2 regions of the Variovorax sp. 05L425 genome follow, and region 1 is predicted to be linked to the other one. Evidence: predicted binding sites of a transcription regulator. Region 1 holds the regulator's gene; the other holds the start of a gene.
The links. Region 1 encodes HrcA, which represses chaperone genes, less so after heat shock. Its sites were predicted from a motif close to TTAGCACTCNNNNNNNNNGAGTGCTAA; they were not measured.
Positions count from the first base shown of each region.

Region 1 (4,179 bases):
CTTCATGCCGAGCTCTTGCATGGCCTGCGTCACCGCTTGGGCGAGCCTGGGCGCAGCCTGCTTGCGCGCCTTGCCCAGTGTCTTTGCTTCCTTCATATAGGCCTGCTGCGATGCCTGCTCGGCTCGTTCGAGCGCGTCGAGGTCGCTTTGGGCATCCAGGGCCTGCAACTCGTCTTGCCACCCGGAAAGCAGAGCCGGAAGCTCCCCGGGCTGACGTCTGTAGCGTCGGGCGAGCGACATCCAGAGACCCATCCGCTCATCCAGTTCGGCGAGCTTCTCTGGGTCGGTGTCGGCCTGACGGAGATACCCGTGCAGCGAATGGGCAGCGTCTGCGGCTTGCGCCACACTCGACGCCAGGACCTCGCCGAGTACCTTGAACTCGGGTTCGATGTGCTCACAGTTTTGCAGCATCGTCACGGCGCGGCTGAGCGCGGCCAGCGCGCCGCCATCGTCGTCTTCGAGTGCAGCGCATGCGCCCTCGGCGGCATCGATGAGCGCATGCGCATTGGAAATGCGTGCGTGATTGGCTGAAAGCTCTTCCCACTCGTCGGCACCGGGCGCCAGTTTCATCACCTCGGCGACCTGCCACTGGAGGCGTTCCCGCTCGCGTTGCAGGGAATCCTGTGCCGAGCGCGCGGTTTCGAGCGAGGACATGGCTTGCCGCCAGGCGTGCCATGCGCTGTCGAGCGCGGTGGTCGTGACGCCCGCGTAGGCGTCGAGCAGACCGCGAACGGCCTCGGGGCGCGTCAGGCTTTGCCATGCATGTTGGCCGTGGATGTCGAGCAGGCGGTCGCCGAGTTCGCGCAACTGTGTCGCGGTGGCGGGGCTGCCGTTGATCCAGCCACGGCTGCGTCCCTGAAGGTCGACCGTCCGGCGAAGCATCAAGGAATCCCCGGCCTCGAACCCTCCTTCGTCCAGCCAGTTGCCCAGGGCCGGGTCGGCATCGAACTCTGCAGTGACGTCCAGCCGCTCGGCGCCTTCGCGCACTGAACCGGCGTCGGCGCGATTGCCGAGAGCGAGCTGTAGAGCATCGATCAGGATCGACTTACCCGCGCCTGTCTCCCCGGTAAGGACGGTGAAGCCCTTGGAGAGATCGAGCTCCAAGGCGCGCACGATCACGAAATCGCGCAATGCGATGCGGCGCAATGCCATTTCAGGAACCTCCTTCGTTCCAATGCAGTTTTTTGCGCAGCGTGTCGAAATAGCTCCAGCCCCTGGGATGCAGGAAGCGGACGCGGTAGTCCGAGCGGCGCACGACGACCCGATCGCCGATGGCCAGTGTTGCGAGGGATTGCATGTCGAAATTGGCGCTCGCGTCGCGCCCGCCGACGAGTTCGATCGAGACTTCCTCGGCATCGGGAAGCAGGATCGGCCGGTTGGAGAGCGTGTGTGGTGCGATCGGCACCACGATCCAACCGGGAACCGCCGGATGCAGCAGGGGCCCGCCCGCCGACAACGCATAAGCCGTCGAACCCGTGGGTGACGCGATGATCATCCCGTCGGCGCGCTGATTCGCCACGAAATGACGGCCGACCGTCACGCGCAACTCCACCATGCCCGACGTCGCGCCGCGATTCACGACGACGTCATTCATGGCTTGCGCGTCAAAGACCGACACACCGTCGCGCATCACCTGCGCGTGCATGAGGCTGCGGTGGTCTTCTTCGTATTCGCCGGCCAGCATCGGGATCAGCGTCGCTTGGTAGTTGTCGAGGGCGATGTCTGTGATGAAGCCAAGCCGCCCCCGGTTGATGCCGATCAGCGGGACACCGTAGGGCGCGAGCTGCCGTCCGATACCGAGCATGGTGCCGTCGCCGCCGACCACCAGGCCGAGGTCGCACTCCTCGCCGATTTCTTCCACCGTGAGCGCCTTGTAGCGACTTACCTCGATGTCGTCGGCCTGGGATTGCTCGACGAAGACCGTGCACCCTTGTGCTTCGAGAAAGGCACCGATGCCCTCCATGACTTCATCGAGCGCGCCGCATTGCGCCCGCGCACCGGAAGCCTGGTACTTGCCTATGAGTGCGACGTGACGAAAGCGGGAGCTCATCTACAAATTACAACATTAAAATTGCCCGATGCTGGACGACCGCGCCAAGTTGCTGCTGAAGACACTCGTCGAGCGCTATATCGCCGAGGGGCAACCTGTGGGGTCGCGCACGCTGTCTCGCGCGTCGGGGCTGGATCTTTCGCCTGCGACGATTCGCAACGTGATGTCCGACCTCGAGGGGCTCGGTCTGATCGCCAGCCCTCATACATCGGCAGGTCGGATCCCGACCGCACGCGGGTACCGTCTTTTCGTCGACACCATGCTGACTGCGCAGCGCGAGCACCTTGCCGCGCCGAGTCTTGCGCCTGACCAACCGCAGAAGGTCATCGCCAATGCGGCGAATCTGCTGTCCAACCTGTCGCAGTTCGTGGGAGTCGTGATGGCACCGCGGCGCGCCTCGATCTTCCGACAGATCGAATTCCTTCGACTTTCCGATCGCCGATTGCTTGTGATCATCGTCTCGCCAGATGGCGACGTGCAGAACAGGGTGATCTTTCCGGAGGCGGACTATTCGCAATCGCAATTGGTCGAGGCGTCCAACTACATCAATGCCCACTACGCCGGGCTGTCGATCGAGCAAGTGCGGGATCGCCTTCAGTCGGAGGTCGAACAACTGCGGGGAGAGATCGCCGAACTGATGCAGGCGGCTGTCAAGGTGAGCTCCGAAGTCCTGACCGAGGCGCAAGACGAGGTCGTGATCGCCGGGGAGCGTAATCTTCTCGCGGTGACTGATTTCTCCAGCGATATGGGCCATTTGCGCCGCGCGTTCGAACTGTTCGAGCAAAAAGCGCAACTGATGCGCCTTCTGGATGTTTCCAGCCAAGCCGAAGGCGTGCGCATCTTCATCGGTGGCGAGAGCCAGGTCGTTCCTTTCGACGATCTCTCCATCGTGAGCGCGAATTACGAAGTCGATGGGCAAGTGGTCGGAACGCTCGGTGTCATCGGGCCAACAAGAATGCCGTATGACCGCATGATCCAGATCGTCGACATCACTTCGAAGCTCCTCACGAACGCATTGAGTCACCGGAAGTAAGGAGTGAGCTCTGCGGCCCACTAGAATCCGCATCGCGTGGGCCGTTAGCTCAGTTGGTTAGAGCAGCGGACTCATAATCCGTTGGTCGCTGGTTCAAGCCCAGCACGGCCTACCACCAGTTCTTCTTCGCTTTTGCGCGAAGGTTCAGCACTTCGAGACAGGGCACCAGATTTGGATGCTATACTCGCAAGCTGTGCGGCTGTAGCTCAGTTGGATAGAGTACTTGGCTACGAACCAAGGGGTCGTGGGTTCAATTCCTGCCAGCCGCACCACTATTGATAAGGGTTAGCACGTTAGCGCGTGCTAACCCTTTTTCTTTTTCGGATTCTTCTTGGCGCATACATTGGCGCATTGCCCTTGCATTGGCGCTTGGATCGCGGCCGTCGAGGCCGCATCGCAAAGCGCCGGGCGCGCGGAAATACGAGCTTGCTCTACCGGCCGCAGGAGACGCACAGCGCCCGCCTGGCCACCAACCCCTCATCCACATCGCTTCCGCCTTGCCTGCGCCCGCCTGGCGCGTCGGCCGCGACCACGAGGGCAGGCCAACTCACCCCACCCGGGGTCATCGGCCGAGCGGCAAGAATCTTTGAGAGACTGCTGACACGATTTCGCCCTTGGGACTTTTTTGCCCTGAGCGGATTTATGCCGCCAGCCCGCTTGTCGGCGTACAACCGCGCAACCATGACCGAATTCGATGCGCTTCTGGCCACGGCCACCGACCCGGGCACGTCCCCACGCAGGCGCGTTCGTGCCGCCTGCACGATCCTCGATGCGCTTCACCCGAAACCCATCAGAAGGGAGCCACGCCGGCCGGTGGCCCGCAGCCCCGACGAGCTGCGTGCCGCGCTCGAAGCCCTGCATGCCCGCCGCGAGACGCTGGAGCGGCCGTAGCGATGCCCATGCGTGCAGGGCGCCAGCCGGCGCACGGAATGAAGACGGTCGCCTCCCTGTCTCAGGTCGCCGCAGAGCTGGGCTGCTCGAAGGCCCGGGCGCAGCGGATCGAGGCGCAGGCTTTGATGAAACTACGGGCCGTGCTGGCGCAGCGTGGCTACGTGGTGGATGACCTGATGGACGCGCCGCACGTTCCGGCGGCCGG
Region 1 covers NZ_JBFTNY010000003.1:259,574-263,752, forward strand. Annotated here, with positions in the region: gene recN (DNA repair protein RecN) at 1-1,152, opposite strand, end outside; gene AC1DN9_RS05420 (NAD kinase) at 1,154-2,050, opposite strand; gene hrcA (heat-inducible transcriptional repressor HrcA) at 2,079-3,083, shown strand; tRNA gene AC1DN9_RS05430 (tRNA-Ile) at 3,122-3,198, shown strand; tRNA gene AC1DN9_RS05435 (tRNA-Arg) at 3,279-3,355, shown strand; gene AC1DN9_RS05440 (hypothetical protein) at 3,726-3,974, shown strand; gene AC1DN9_RS05445 (sigma factor-like helix-turn-helix DNA-binding protein) at 4,013-4,179, shown strand, end outside.

Region 2 (4,179 bases), on a different contig from region 1:
CCATGGCTTCGGTCGTCAGCAGGAGGGAGGCCACCGAAGCTGCGTTCTGCAGAGCGGTCCGGGTCACCTTCGTCGGGTCCAGGATGCCCAGCTCGAGCATGTCGCCGTAGCTGTCGTTGGCAGCGTTGAAGCCGTAGTTGCCCTTGCCGGCCAGAACGGCGTTCACGACCACGCTGGCTTCGCCGCCGGCGTTGTTCACGATTTCGCGCAGAGGCGCTTCGATGGCCTTGAGCACCAGCTTGATACCGGCGTCCTGGTCAACGTTGTCGCCCTTGAGCTTGTCGCCCACGGCTTGCTTGGCGCGCAGCAGGGCCACGCCACCACCGGCAACCACGCCTTCTTCCACTGCAGCGCGGGTCGCGTGCAGGGCGTCTTCGACGCGAGCCTTCTTTTCCTTCATTTCGACTTCGGTGGCAGCGCCAACCTTGATCACTGCCACGCCGCCGGCCAGCTTGGCCACGCGCTCTTGCAGCTTTTCGCGGTCGTAGTCGCTGGTCGCTTCCTCGATCTGCACGCGGACTTGCTTCACGCGGGCTTCGATGTCGGCACCAGCGCCCGAACCGTCGATGATGATGGTGTTTTCCTTGCCCACTTCGATGCGCTTGGCTTGGCCGAGGTCGGCCAGCGTCACCTTCTCGAGGGTCAGGCCCACTTCTTCGGCGATGACCTTGCCGCCCGTCAGGATGGCGATGTCTTCGAGCATGGCCTTGCGGCGGTCGCCGAAGCCAGGTGCCTTGACGGCCACGACCTTCAGGATGCCGCGGATCGTGTTCACGACCAGCGTCGCCAGGGCTTCGCCTTCGACTTCTTCGGCAATGATCAGCAGCGGACGGCCGGCCTTGGCCACTTGCTCCAGCGTGGGCAGCAGGTCGCGGATGTTGCTGATCTTCTTGTCGAACAGCAGCACGAACGGGTTGTCCAGGATCGCGCTTTGCTTTTCGGGGTTGTTGATGAAGTAGGGCGACAGGTAGCCGCGGTCGAACTGCATGCCTTCGACGACGTCGAGTTCGCTGTCGAGCGACTTGCCGTCTTCCACGGTGATCACGCCTTCCTTGCCGACCTTGTCCATCGCGTCAGCGATGAGCTTGCCGATGGTTTCGTCGCTGTTGGCCGAGATCGAGCCGACTTGCGCGATTTCCTTCGAGGTCGTGGTGGCCTTCGAAGCCTTCTTCAGCTCTTCGACCAGGGCCGTCACGGCCTTGTCGATGCCGCGCTTCAGGTCCATCGGGTTGATGCCTGCGGCCACGTACTTGAAGCCTTCGCGAACGATGGCTTGGGCCAGCACGGTCGCGGTGGTGGTGCCGTCACCGGCGTTGTCCGAAGTCTTGGAAGCCACTTCCTTCACGAGCTGGGCGCCCATGTTCTGGAGCTTGTCCTTGAGTTCGATTTCCTTGGCGACCGACACGCCGTCCTTGGTCACGGTGGGGGCGCCGAAGGAGCGCTCGAGCACCACGTTGCGGCCCTTGGGGCCCAGGGTCACTTTGACTGCGTTGGCGAGGATGTTTACACCTTCGACCATGCGCGCGCGGGCTTCGCCGCCGAAGACTACGTCTTTTGCTGCCATGAGATTTCTCCGAGATTCAGTTGGATGAGGGGATGAAGGGGCGAGTGATTACTTCTCGACGACTGCGAACAGGTCGTCTTCCTTCATGACCAGCAGTTCGTCGCCATCGACCTTGACGGTCTGGCCGCTGTACTTGCCGAACAGGACGCGGTCGCCGACCTTGACGCTCATCGCGCCGAGTTCGCCCTTGTCGTTCTTCTTGCCAGGACCGACAGCCAGAACTTCACCCTGGTCGGGCTTTTCTGCGGCGTTGTCGGGGATCACGATGCCCGAGGCGGTCTTGGTTTCGCTTTCAATGCGCTTGACGATCACGCGATCGTGCAAAGGACGAAGTTTCATTGCATCTCCTGATAAGAAACGGGGTTTGGTCCGGGAGCCGGCGACGGGCCGGCTCCGCATCGTTTGAGAGCCGGTGTTGTTAGCACTCAACTTCAACGAGTGCTAATGATAAGGGCGTTTTGCACGGTTTCAAGGCCGGGCCGTGCTGGATCGACGGTCGGCTCACCTGCCTTGAGGCAGATCAATGATCAGGGTTTACCCCTGATTGTCGTGGTGACGCCGGGCGCGCCAGGCACATTTTCGCGGTCGAGGTCGACCAGCAGGCGCGGGATCGTGGGTACCCGTTCAGCCTCGACCTTGCTGAACTCCTGGTCGCCGGCGACGAAGCGGATTTCGTAGTCGCCAAGCCTGATCGTGTCGTCGTGGACCAGCATCTGGGTTTCGATGCGATCGCCGTTCACGAATGTGCCGTTGCGGCTGCCGAGGTCCGTGATCGTGACGAAGGCGGGTTCGACCGTGACGACGGCATGCACGCGACTCGCCTGGAGCGAGTCGACGACGATGCTGTTCTGCGGGCCCCGACCGATCGTGTTGTCATTCGGCCCAAGCGAAACCAGCCTCTTTTCGCCAGAGGCCGTCGTCATGATCAGTTGCGGCATGTCGCGGAGTATGTGTCGTTTTGGCCGTCAATGGGGACTGCGGTGTCGTGGCCGCTTGAGATAGGCGTCCCGCACGATCAGCGCCATCGTCTCGACGGGCGTGAAGACAAGCGAAGCGCCGGCGAACACGGCAAAGCAGAAGTCCCCGAGTTGAAACACCGGTGCCGGATTCGGCTGAGCCAGGAATCGGCTGAGGACGACTGCATGGATCACGAAGAGAAAGAAGTTGGTCGCGACGGCCACCATCAGCAGCCGGCTTCGGAACATCGCCGAGCAGATGAGCGCCTGCAAGGTGGCAACGGCGAGCAACGCCATGCCCATGGGATAGCCCGCCGCATACGCCTCGAGACCGAGCGCCGCGAGGATGAGCGAGGCCGCCGCGAGGAGCGACGACTTGCGCCGCACGCCCGCTATGGCGGCCATCGGCCGCGTGGACGGCATCAGCGACGCGGCGTGCCGCCGAGCGCGTCGCTGGACCGGCCGAGCTGGAGCCTGACTTCACGCGCGAGATCGGAGTTGTTCCAAGGGCCGGCATGATTCATCAGCCATCCGCACATCAACACCACTCCCAGCACGCCGAAGGTGTAGAGGTCAGTTTCCATGGTCTGCTTCCCTGACAGTTCCGATGGCCCCAGTCTGCGACCTCATGGCCGGGATGGGTATCGGCCAATCGGCAGGTGTTGCCGATCCGGGACGTACTGCTTTCGGCATCGTTGGCTGACAGCGCGTCGTGGTCTACCTTGCGACCTGCGTGCCTTTGCGGTGCGTTCCAAGCATCTTGGCGCGGTCTTTCTCGATCTGCCTGAGCCGATCCAGCTGCGCCGGGCAATCGGCCTGCGTTGCGACCAGGACAACCGGGTTCCGGCGCAAGGCGGTGACGTTCTTCTCGACTTGGACCGGATCGCGGTGCTTGACGACCAGGCCGGCGGCGACGGCGGCCTTCGACTGCTTGTAGAACCCCTTCTCGAAGAGCGGCGTTCCGCAGCGCGCGGCGACCACGCGGTCGTCAGCTTCCTGTTGCTCGATGGACAGTGGGGAAACATCGACGGCTGGCTGGGCCGCAGCCGGCCACGAAGCGCCGATGGACACCACTGAAAAGCATGCAACGAAGACGGAACGCACTCTCATGGGAACCTCGCATTCGCGCGGTACGCGAATGCAGGATAAGAGTGCGTTTCGGCTCGACAGTTGCGAGTCGTCAACTGATCAACTGATTTTTCAGCGCGTAGTAGGTCAGGTCGCTGTTGGACGAGAGATTCATCTTCTCCATCAGGCGGCTGCGATAGGTGCTCACCGTCTTGACCGACAGCGAGAGATGCTCCGCGATGCTGCCCGCCGTCTCGCCGGTGGCGAGCTTCAGGAACACCTGGAACTCCCGTTCGGACAATTGCTCGTGCGGTGCGACGTCGTTGTTTCGATCGAGCTGGCGCGCCAGCAGTTCGGCCACGCCGGGCGTGATGTAGCGGCGCCCGAGCGAGATGATGCGGATCGCCTCGACGATCTCCATCGGATCGCATTCCTTGTTCAGGTAGCCGCTGGCGCCCTGACGGATGAGGTTCATCGCGTAGTGTTCTTCGGGGTAGCCGCTCAGGATCAGGATGCCGGTGTCGGGTGCCTTGGCGCGAACCATCGCAATGGCGTCGATGCCGCTCTGGCCGGGCATGGAGAGGTCCATGA
Region 2 covers NZ_JBFTNY010000004.1:242,112-246,290, reverse strand. Annotated here, with positions in the region: gene groL (chaperonin GroEL) at 1-1,564, opposite strand, end outside; gene groES (co-chaperone GroES) at 1,613-1,903, opposite strand; gene AC1DN9_RS06990 (FHA domain-containing protein) at 2,092-2,502, opposite strand; gene AC1DN9_RS06985 (hypothetical protein) at 2,530-2,925, opposite strand; gene AC1DN9_RS06980 (hypothetical protein) at 2,943-3,104, opposite strand; gene AC1DN9_RS06975 (hypothetical protein) at 3,238-3,630, opposite strand; gene AC1DN9_RS06970 (response regulator) at 3,701-4,179, opposite strand, start outside.
Region 2: the regulator HrcA is predicted to act here: its motif matches at 1,983-2,009, upstream of groES (co-chaperone GroES).